One region of the Arthrobacter sp. NPDC058097 genome, then DNA from elsewhere that is predicted to be linked to it. Evidence: riboswitches for the same ligand, from Rfam matches in the RefSeq annotation. Region 1 holds a riboswitch; the other holds the start of a gene.
What was found. Region 1 has a riboswitch for thiamine pyrophosphate ahead of thiO (glycine oxidase ThiO). Riboswitches for the same ligand answer to the same signal wherever they lie in the genome.
Positions count from the first base shown of each region.

Region 2: it holds a riboswitch for thiamine pyrophosphate, as region 1 does, so the genes downstream of both, thiC (phosphomethylpyrimidine synthase ThiC) here and thiO (glycine oxidase ThiO) in region 1, are expected to answer to the same signal.

Region 1 is NZ_JBHVSZ010000002.1:189,059-194,246, forward strand. It holds gene ACFVTE_RS04810 (RNB domain-containing ribonuclease) at 1-1,035, opposite strand, end outside; partial or broken gene ACFVTE_RS04815 (ferritin-like fold-containing protein) at 1,077-1,750, shown strand; gene thiE (thiamine phosphate synthase) at 1,762-2,463, opposite strand; TPP riboswitch at 2,491-2,611, shown strand; gene thiO (glycine oxidase ThiO) at 2,604-3,893, shown strand; gene thiS (sulfur carrier protein ThiS) at 3,954-4,190, shown strand; gene ACFVTE_RS04835 (thiazole synthase) at 4,196-4,990, shown strand; gene ACFVTE_RS04840 (4a-hydroxytetrahydrobiopterin dehydratase) at 5,053-5,188, shown strand, end outside.
Region 2 is NZ_JBHVSZ010000002.1:540,933-546,120, forward strand. It holds gene ACFVTE_RS06375 (alpha/beta fold hydrolase) at 1-484, shown strand, start outside; gene thiC (phosphomethylpyrimidine synthase ThiC) at 601-2,430, opposite strand; TPP riboswitch at 2,426-2,533, opposite strand; gene ACFVTE_RS06385 (amidohydrolase family protein) at 2,569-3,651, shown strand; gene ACFVTE_RS06390 (VOC family protein) at 3,730-4,605, shown strand; gene ACFVTE_RS06395 (hypothetical protein) at 4,722-5,156, shown strand.

The DNA of each region.
Region 1 (5,188 bases):
CGCGGTGCCGATGGCCGACTGGACGGCGTCCTGCGGGACGGTTCCATCGAAGTGCGTGTACGCGGCTCCGCGGAAGAGCATGCCGGCCGAATGCAGGATGGCCAGTTGTCGGTGGTCGGTGGGATCGAGGGTGCGCAGGTACTCGCCGTAGGTTTCCTGCCCGTCCCACGGTTTGCCCAGCGCGGCTGTCTGCCGCTTGAAGTGGCTGAGCGAGCGTTCATCCGGGGCGGGCATGGTGCGCAGGATCCCCACCTTGCCGTTGAGCATCAGGGAGGCGGCGGCCATCCCGGTCATCAGCGAAATCTGGGCGTTCCAGTCCTCCACCGGAAGCTGGGGCACTGCCACGATCCGGTAGCCGCCGTCGGGAAGCTGGACGATCTCCTGCTCGGGCATGTTCAGGCTGGCGCCGCCGCGGGCCCGCTCCAGGTCCACGCGCTTGCGCCCCACCTCGCGCAGGAGCTGCAGCATGGGCGGGGCCGTGCCGGCATCCAGGTCCGCCTGGACGCCCTTGTAGTTGAGCTTGGCCCGGCTGCGCACGGTTGCCCGGCGCACCACCACGGACACCACCTCGGCGGCGGCGTCGAGCTCGAACTCCCACACGAAGGCGGAACACAGCTGCCCGGCCAGCAGGCTGCCGGCGTTCTCGCTGATGACCTCCGGGTGCAGCGGAATCCGTCCGTCCGGGGCGTAGAAGGTTTGGCCGCGGCGGCGGGTTTCGGCGTCGAGCGCGCCGCCCGGCTGCACGAAGGACGGGACGTCGGCGATGGCGTAGAGGATCCGGTAACCCTCGCCGCGGCGTTCGATGAAGAGCGCCTGGTCAAGGTCGGTGGACGACGGCGGATCGATGGTCAGGAACTCCACCCCGGTCAGGTCCAGGGCCGGGAATTCCCGGCCGGCAACAGCCCCTTCGGCTTCCTTGAGCACGTCCTCGGGGAATTCCCCGGGAAGCTCCAGTTCCGTCCGCAGCGCGCTCAGGGCGTCCGCGAGCGCGTTGGTCTGCTCGTGGACGCTGGGCGAGAGCCGATGATGTGACACGAAAATCAGGTTAGCCCGAATTGCGCCGTTAGTCTTGGATTATGGGCACATCCTCGGCTGACACCGCTCGCTACGACCGCTTTGTCGCAGACCTGTTCGGAGTCATGGCATACGGCGAGCTGTCCGCGTTCGAGCGGCTGTCCTCGGACGCCCGGTACTCGCCCACGCTGCACGACCGCGCCGTGCTCGGCAGGATCGCCGTCATTGAATTCCAGCACTACGAGCTGGTGAGCGCCAAGCTGGCGGAGATGGGTGTCGACGTCGAACACGCGATGCTGCCGTTCCAGCTGGCCGTGGACCATTTCCATGAACGGACCCGCCCGGCGGACTGGTACGAGTCCCTGATGAAGGCCTATGTGGTGGACACAGTGTCCGCCGATTTCTACCGGGCCGTGGCCCGCTTCGTGGATACGTCATCCAGCGGATCCAGCCATCCGAAGAGGCCACGGCCGTACTCCGGGAACGGCTCAAGGGAGCACTGGCCGACGACCCCCGGCTGGCGTCCCGGCTCGCGCTGTGGGGCCGCCGGCTCCTGGGCGAAGCGATCACGCAGGCCCAGCGCGTGGGCCACGAAAACGCCTTTCTGAGCGAGCTGTTCGTCGAGGCGGAACCGGGCGCCACGGACACCACCGCACGCGAGCTGGTGCGCGGCATCACGGCCGAAGTCGCGGAAAACCATTCCCGGCGGATGGTCCAGCTGGGCCTCAGCGGCTAGGCGCTCTTTCCTTAGGAGACGGCTGCCGGCGCCGTTGCGTCCAGAGCGTCGAGCAGTTCTGCTGCAGCGGCCGAGGGGTCAGCCGCCTCGGTGATGGCGCGCACGACGACGATCCGGCTGGCGCCCGCCGCCAGGACCTGCTCCACGTTCGTGCGGTCGATCCCGCCGATCGCGAACCAGGGCAGCAGCAGGCCGCCCACCCGTTCCTCGTTCGCGCTGCGGACGGCCTCCGCCGCGTAGCGCACCAGGTCGAGCCCGACGGCCGCGCGCCCGGGCTTGGTGGGCGTGGCCCACAGCGGACCCACGCAGAAATAGTCCAGGCCGCTGCGCCCCTGCGCGGCGGCGACGGCGGCGTCCACCTGCTCCGTGCTGTGGGTGGACAGCCCGATGACCGTGGCATCGTGCAGCAGCTTCCGGGCGGCGCGGAGCGGCAGGTCCTTCTGGCCAATGTGGAACACCGGCGCACCGGCGATGGACGCGATATCGGCACGGTCGTTCACCGCCCACAGCCGGCCGTGCCGGCGGGCGGCGGCATGGACGACTTCCAGGAGCTCGAGTTCCTCGGCCGCCTCGATGCTCTTGTCCCGCAACTGGATGATGTCCACGCCGCCGGCGAACGCCGCGTCCACGAAGTCCGCAAAGTCCCCGCGGTCCTTGCGGGCGTCGGTGCAGAGGTAGAGGCGGGCGGCGTTGTGGGCAGAGTGCTGGGTCATGGCAACCACCTTAGTTCCTCTAAACTGGGCAGGTACCGCGGGAGCCCGTTACTGCTGTCATAAAAGGCGCAGGGCTGAGAGGGCGTCAGAGCCGACCGCTTGACCTGATCCGGTTAGTACCGGCGTAGGGAAGGATTTTCATGAACCCTGAAACCAGCGGCGCGGACTGTGCCGCCACCTGTCTTGAGGCGGATGTGGCCGTCATCGGCGGCGGCGTGGTGGGCCACGGAATCGCCTGGGAAGCACGGCGCTCCGGCCGTTCGGTGGTGCTCATCGATGAGGCCCCGGGCAGCGGTGCAAGCTGGGCCGCGGCCGGCATGCTGGCTCCGGTCAGCGAACTGCACTACCAGGAGGAAGGGCTCCTGGAGCTGATGCTGGAGTCCTCCGCCAGATGGCCTGAGTTTGCCGCCACACTCACTGCCGGCGAGGACGCCGGATACCTGACGACGCCGACCCTTGCGGTGGGTGCCGACCCGGCCGACCGCCGCGCCCTGATGGACCTGCGGGACGTGCAGCGGAGCCACGGCCTGAAGGTTGAGCCGCTGACCATCCGCGAGGCACGTTCCCGGGAGCCGCTGCTCAGCCCCGCGATCTCCTGTGCCCTGGACATCCCGGCGGACCACCAGGTGGATCCGCGCCGGCTGGTCCGGGCGATTGCTGCCGGGCTGGCCGGCCATCGCCAGGAGATCGCGGCAGCGGAGGGCTACGCGGTGCGGGACAACGCGGCCGGCCTGCTCCGGGACGGCGGACGGGTCAGCGGGGTCCGGCTTGCCGGCGGCGGGTCGGTTCGGGCGGCCGAGACGGTGGTGGCCAACGGCCTGGCCGCGGCGCAGCTGCAGGACCTGCCGGAAAGCCTGCAGCTGCCGCTGCGCCCGGTCCACGGCGACATCCTCAGGCTGCGGGTCCCCGCGCACCTGCAGCCCCTGCTCACCGCAACAGTCCGCGGCATGGTGCGGGGCGTTCCGGTCTACATCGTGCCCCGCCAGGACGGCACGGTGGTGATCGGCGCCACCCAGCGCGAGGACGGCGTGCCGGGCACCAGCGCCGGCGGTGTCTACCAGCTGCTGCGCGACGCCCAGGTCCTGCTGCCGGCGGTCGCCGAGCTCGAGCTCCTCGAAGCCACTGCGCGGGCGCGGCCGGGCACACCGGACAACGCGCCGCTGCTCGGCCGGGTGCCGGCCGGCGGGCAGGAACCCGGCACGGACGTGGCCGGCCTCATCATCGCCACCGGGTTCTTCCGCCACGGCGTCCTGCTGACCCCGGCGGCCGCAGTGATCTGCCGCCAGCTCATGGACGGCATTCGGGATCCGCGCTGGGCCGCCTTCCGGCCGGGCCGGTTTTCCCCGGGACTCCATGAACCGGCTGAATCCGCCCCGGCTGAATCCGCGCCGCTGCAACCCGACATTGCACTCAGCCCTGCCCCCGGCTGATCACCGCGCAGCCCATCACCGCATGACACGCGTCACATTTGACCCGAACAAGGAACCAGCATGAACATCACTCTGAACGGTATCGAACAGGAAGTAGGCGAGGGCGCCTCAGTGACCTCGCTCGTCAGCCAGGTCACGGGACGCCGCCTGTCCGCCAACGGACAGGCCGCCGACGGCCAGCGACTGGGTGTGGCGGTGGCGCGCAATGCAGCCGTCGTGCCGCGCAGCCAGTGGCACAGCACCGCCCTCGCCGAGGGCGACGAGATAGAACTAGTCACGGCAGTCCAAGGAGGATGAGCGCGATGGCAGAAACATTGGTTGAGACAGCAGACAGCCTGGTCATTGACGGGGTGGAGCTGACCTCACGGCTCATCATGGGCACCGGGGGCGCCCCGAGCCTGGACGGCCTCGGCTCAGCGCTGGTCGCGTCCGGCACCCAGCTGACCACGGTTGCGATGCGGCGCTACTCGCCTGCCGAAACGGGTTCGCTCTTCCAGCTGCTGGTGGACCACAACATCCGCGTGCTCCCCAACACCGCCGGCTGCTTCACCGCCCGGGACGCCGTCATGACGGCCGAGCTGGCCCGCGAGGCGCTGGAGACGGACTGGGTCAAGCTCGAGGTCATCGCGGACGAGCACACGCTGCTGCCGGACGCCGTGGAGCTCGTGGACGCCACCGAGCAGCTGGTTAACCGCGGCTTCAAGGTCTTCGCCTACACCAACGACGACCCCGTCCTGGCACTCCGACTCGAAAACCTGGGAGCCTCGGCCGTGATGCCGCTGGGAGCACCGATCGGAACGGGCCTGGGCATCCTGAATCCGCACAACATCGAGCTGATCGTGTCTCGGGCCTCCGTTCCCGTGGTGCTTGATGCAGGGATCGGCACGGCCTCGGACGCGGCTTTGGCGATGGAGCTGGGCTGTGACGCCGTGCTGCTGGCAACCGCGGTCACCCGCGCGCAGAACCCCGCGCTCATGGCAGAGGCCTTCAAACATGCTGTCGCCGCGGGTAGGCTGGCGCGTGCGGCCGGGCGGATCCCGCGCCGTGAGCATGCCCTGGCCTCGTCGGCCATGGAGGGCCGGGCGGAGTTCCTTTAAGCCCGCCCATCCCTGGCGGCCCGGCGGCGGCAGGCTCAACAGGTCCTGCCTAGGAGTGCACCGTGGCCGCCAGGGAAGACATCCTCACCCGACCCCAGATCGACGAAGCGCTCGCAGGCCTTCCCGACTGGCGTTACCGGCTGGGCGGCCTGGTCACCGTCTACAAGACGCCGACGGCGGCCGCTGCGCTGGAGCTGA
Region 2 (5,188 bases), 350 kb from region 1:
GATGATGGCCGCCGTCGAGCGCCCGGACCTGGTCTTTTCGCTGACGCTCGTGGAACCGGCCTGCCTGTCGCTCACCGCCGATCTGCCTGCCACCGCCGCGCACCGCGCCCTGATGGAGCCGCTGTTCGAGGTCAGGCACCAGCTCGGCGACGACGACTACGAGCGCGAATTCCTGCGACGCGCCTTCGCCGCGGACACACCGGAGCCCAGTACCCCGGAAGCGAAGCGCGCTGCGCGCCGGCTGCGCCTGCAGGCGCCGCCGTGGCAGGCGCCGCTGCAGATCGTGCCGGGTGTTCCCACCCTGGTGCTCACCGGCGGCTGGGAGCCGCTGTACGAGGAAATCGCCGGCTACCTGCGCGAGACGGGCGCCCTGCACCGCATCGCTGCCGGAGGGCACCGGCCCCACGATTCACCCGAGGGCGACCGCCACATCCGGTCGTTCATCGCCGAGGTCAGCCGGCGGCAGCAGCCCCGGGCCAGCTGACGGAGCTGCCTCTGCTAAAAACGGAGCTGCCTCTGCTAAAAAAGGTACCGGCATCCGTCCGGCCAGCCCCCAATGCCAGCCGGACGGAACCCCCTGGACGGCACCCCGAAGAGCCGTTAGTTGCGTGCCGATTCCGGAAGCCGCAGCTCCGGCAGGTACACCTTGCCGCCCGCAGCGAGAAATTCCTGGCTCTTCTCGCGCATGCCCTCCGCCATTTCTGCGAGGGCGGCTTGCGCTTCGGCTGAGCCGTATTCGTTCCGGATGTCCTGGCTGATCCGCATGGAGCAGAACTTGGGTCCGCACATCGAGCAGAAGTGAGCTGTCTTGGCGGGTTCCGCCGGCAGCGTCTCGTCGTGGAAGGACTCGGCCGTCACCGGGTCCAGCGACAGCGCGAACTGGTCGCGCCACCGGAACTCGAACCGGGCCTTGGACAGCGCATCGTCGCGCTCGTTCGCGCCGGGGTGCCCCTTGGCCAGGTCGGCGGCGTGTGCGGCGATCTTGTACGTGATGACGCCGGTCTTCACGTCGTCCTTGTTGGGCAGGCCCAGGTGTTCCTTCGGGGTGACGTAGCAAAGCATGGCCGTGCCGTAGCGGGCGATTTCGGTGGCGCCGATGGCCGAGGTGATGTGGTCGTAGCCGGGGGCCACGTCCGTGACCAGCGGGCCCAGCGTGTAGAAGGGCGCACCCTTGCAAAGTTCCTGCTGGCGCTCAACGTTTTCACGCACCAGGTGGAACGGGATGTGTCCCGGCCCCTCGACCATGACCTGGACGTCGTACTCCCATGCCCGCTGGGTCAGCTCAGCCAGGGTGTCCAGTTCGGCGAACTGCGCGGCATCGTTGGCGTCCGCCGTCGCACCCGGCCGGAGGCCGTCGCCCAGCGAGAACGCGACGTCGTACTTCGCGAAGATCTCGCAGAGCTCGTCGAAGTGGGTATACAGGAAGTTTTCCTGGTGGTGGGCAAGGCACCAGCCGGCCATGATTGAGCCGCCGCGGGAGACGATGCCGGTGACGCGGTTCGCCGTGAGCGGCACGTACCTCAGCAGCACGCCGGCGTGGATGGTCATGTAGTCCACGCCCTGTTCGCACTGTTCGATGACGGTGTCGCGGAAGATCTCCCAGGTGAGGGCGTTCGCCTCGCCGTTGACCTTTTCCAGGGCCTGGTAGATCGGCACGGTGCCGATCGGCACGGGGGAGTTGCGGATGAGCCACTCACGCGTCGTGTGGATGTCATCGCCCGTGGACAGGTCCATGACGGTGTCTGCCCCCCATTGCGTGGCCCACTGCAGCTTGTCCACCTCCTCCGCGATGGAGCTGGTGACGGCCGAGTTGCCGATGTTGGCGTTGATCTTCACCAGGAACGCTTTGCCGATGATCATGGGCTCGGATTCCGGGTGGTTGATGTTGCTGGGGATGATGGCCCGTCCGGCGGCGAGTTCGCTGCGGACCAGTTCCACATCGCAGTTTTCGCGGAGGGCCACGAAGCGCATTTCGGGGGTAATGACGCCTTGGCGCGCATAGTGCATCTGCGTCACGGTCTTGCCGTCAGTAGCACGGCGGGGCACCGGCCGTGCGCCCTTCCACTCGGCGGAAGCCGCGCCGCGGCGCACGGCTGACTTGCCGTCGTCGAGCAGGTTCCGTTCACGTCCGTCGTACGTCTCCGTGTCTGCGCGTGCCGCAATCCATTCCGAACGGAACGGGGCGAGGCCCACTACCGGGTCGCTGCCCGGACCCGCAGTGCGGTAAACCCTCAGCGGTTCATTCTGCTCGCCGTTCGGTGAAGGCTCCAAGGCGATTTCCGTTACGGGAACCCGCAGGCCGTCGCCTTCCAGGTAGGCCAGTGAATGGGATTTCAGCGACTGCGTGACACCGCCGGCTGCATTGCCGGCCGTTTCACTTTGGGCTGCATCAATTTGGGCAGGGCTCAGCTGTGATTTCTGGGTGCTCAATTTACTGCTCACTTCCTTCGCCGGCATTACCCGGACAGGTTCAACGGTCGCAGGCTGCGCCAGCCTGATCTCAGCCCCTGCAGGGGCCCCCGTGTGGTCGTAAATGAAGCTACCACAGCTGCGCCTTAGGCTGGTGTCATGGCGCACATCATCGAATTCAGCGGACCCGTGCTCACCGCGGCGGATGAGGAACGCCGCGGGCTCTGGTCCGTGGACGGGAAGCTGACGTTCGAACCTCCGGGCCAGCGGGCGGACGCCGTCCTGGACGGCTGGGTCCTGCCGGGTTTCGCCGATGCCCACTGCCACATCGGGCTGGGTCCGGGCGGGGCCGTTGACGACGACGTCGCTTACGAGCAGGCAATGACGGACCGCAACGCCGGCACCCTGCTGGTCCGGGATGCCGGGGTCGCCAGCGACACCCGGTGGCTGCAGCAGCGGGACGACACTCCGCGGATCATCAGGGCCGGCCGGCACGTTGCACGGTCCCGCCGCTACCTGAGGAACTTCGCGGTGGAAGTCGAGCCGGAGGGCCTCGTGGAGGCGGTGCGCAAGCAGGCCCGGGAAGGGGACGGCTGGGTCAAGCTGGTGGGGGACTGGATCGACCGGACCGCCGGCGACCTCGCGCCGTCGTTCCCGGCCGCGGACGTGCGGGACGCCATCCGGGCAGCCCACGACGAGGGGGCCAGGGTCACGGCGCACTGCTTCGGTGAAGACACCCTGGACGACATGCTCGACGCCGGCATCGACTGCATCGAGCATGCGACTGGCCTGCTGCCCAGGCACATCCCCCGGTTTGTCGAGCAGCAGGTGCCGATCGTGCCGACGCTCATCAATATCGCGACCTTCCCGGACATTGCCGCCCAGGCCGAGCCGAAGTTCCCGCGGTACGCTGGGCACATGCGCTCACTGTGGGCGCGCCGTCGTGAGCGCGTCCTGGAGGCCTATGAGGCCGGCGTCGAAATATATGCCGGAACGGATGCCGGCAGTGTGATTCGCCACGGCCGCATCGCAGACGAAATCCTTGAGCTGCACGCCGCCGGACTGCCGGCTGCAGCGGCGCTGGACGCGGCCTGCTGGCGTGCACGCCGCTGGCTGGGCGCCGACGCTCTGGCGGAAGGGGCCGCGGCCGATGTGGTGGTCTGCCAGGAGGACCCGCGCGCCTTGCCGGAGACTATCCGCAGCCTCACGAATGTGGTCCTGCGCGGCAAGATCGTTCATTAGGAATAAATTGAAGCTTCAAGTAATTTAGTAATGTGGAGGCCGCCGAAATCCGGTGGCCCGGACATTCGGGAGTATTCGATGACAACAGCAGACAGCAGCCAGGACTTGCTTCCTGCCAACCTCACCATGGGCACCGTCATGCTCAAGGTGGGCGACATGAAGCTCATGACCGATTACTACCAGCGCGCCCTCGGCCTCGACGTCGTTGCCGAGCAGGACGGCGGCCTCTACCTTGGCCGGCTTAAGACGCCCCTGGTCCACCTCGCTCCCGCTCCGGGCCTCAGCATCCCCGGCCGGGGTGAGGCCGGCCTCTTCCACACGGCACTCCTGTTCGAAGACCAGTCCTCGCTTGCCGCCACGGTTGCCAGCGCGGCCCAGTATGAGCCGCAGGCGTTCGTGGGCAGCGCCGACCATCTGGTGAGTGAGGCGTTCTACTTCACCGATCCGGAGGGCAACGGGATTGAGCTCTACTGGGACCGTCCGCGCGAGGCCTGGTCCTGGGAGGGCAAGAACGTCGTCATGGACAGCCTGGCACTCCCGCCCCAGCGGTATCTTCAGGACCACCTCACGCAGGAGTCCATCGAAGGCCAGCGCGGCACGGACGCAGAGGTGGGGCACGTCCACCTTCAGGTGGGCGACGTGGAGTCAGCCCACGACTTCTACGTCGGCACCCTGGGATTCGAAAAAACAGCGGGCTGGCACGGCCGGGCACTGTTTGTGTCCGCCGGCGGCTACCACCACCACATGGCCATGAATGTCTGGAACAGCCGCGGCGCCGGTCCGCGCCGGGACACCCTGGGCCTCGGCGAGGTCCTCATCGAGGTGCCTTCAGGGGACGACGTCGGCGCCCTCGCCGACCGCCTCAAGGTCGCCGGAGTCGAATCGCACCACACCGGCGCCGAGCTCCGGTTTGAGGATCCGTGGCGCAACCGCCTCCGCGTCGCCGTGCGCTAAGCGTCGCGTGCGATAAACCCGGTGCGCTAAGCCCGGCGACCCAGTTGGGTTAGGCTGACATTCGAAGGGCCCCGGCACCGCCGGGGCATGCACGCCGACGGAATGAGGACGAATCCATGGGCTTCACCGAAGTGTTTGTCGCCACCCACAACGACGCCCTCAAGCGCGCAGAGGCGCTGGAAGGCGGCGCCGCCGCCGGGGACGGCATCCGGATTGCCGGCATCAGCGATTTCGAGATCGAACAGCTCGGCGACCTCGCCGGTGCCGCGGTGCACGCCGCGGGCGCGGACTACGAGCTGGCCATGGTTGACGTGGCCAGCGATTCGCTGCTGGGCGTGCCGGCGGCTATGGTCCGGGCCCTGGCTGAGCTCCTCACGTACGAATCCGAGGGTGAGGGAAACGTTCTGGATGACGTGGCCGAACGCTGGGCTGCCGAGGACGACATGCCGTTTGGTGCGGGGGAAGCCAAGGCCTACGTCCAGCAGCTGGCAGAGCTCGCCGGCACCGTGGATGAAGGCAGCAGGACCGGCCTCTACGTGTGGTCTTCCTAGCGCAGCCCCGTTTTCCTGCCGCCTGCGAGGCT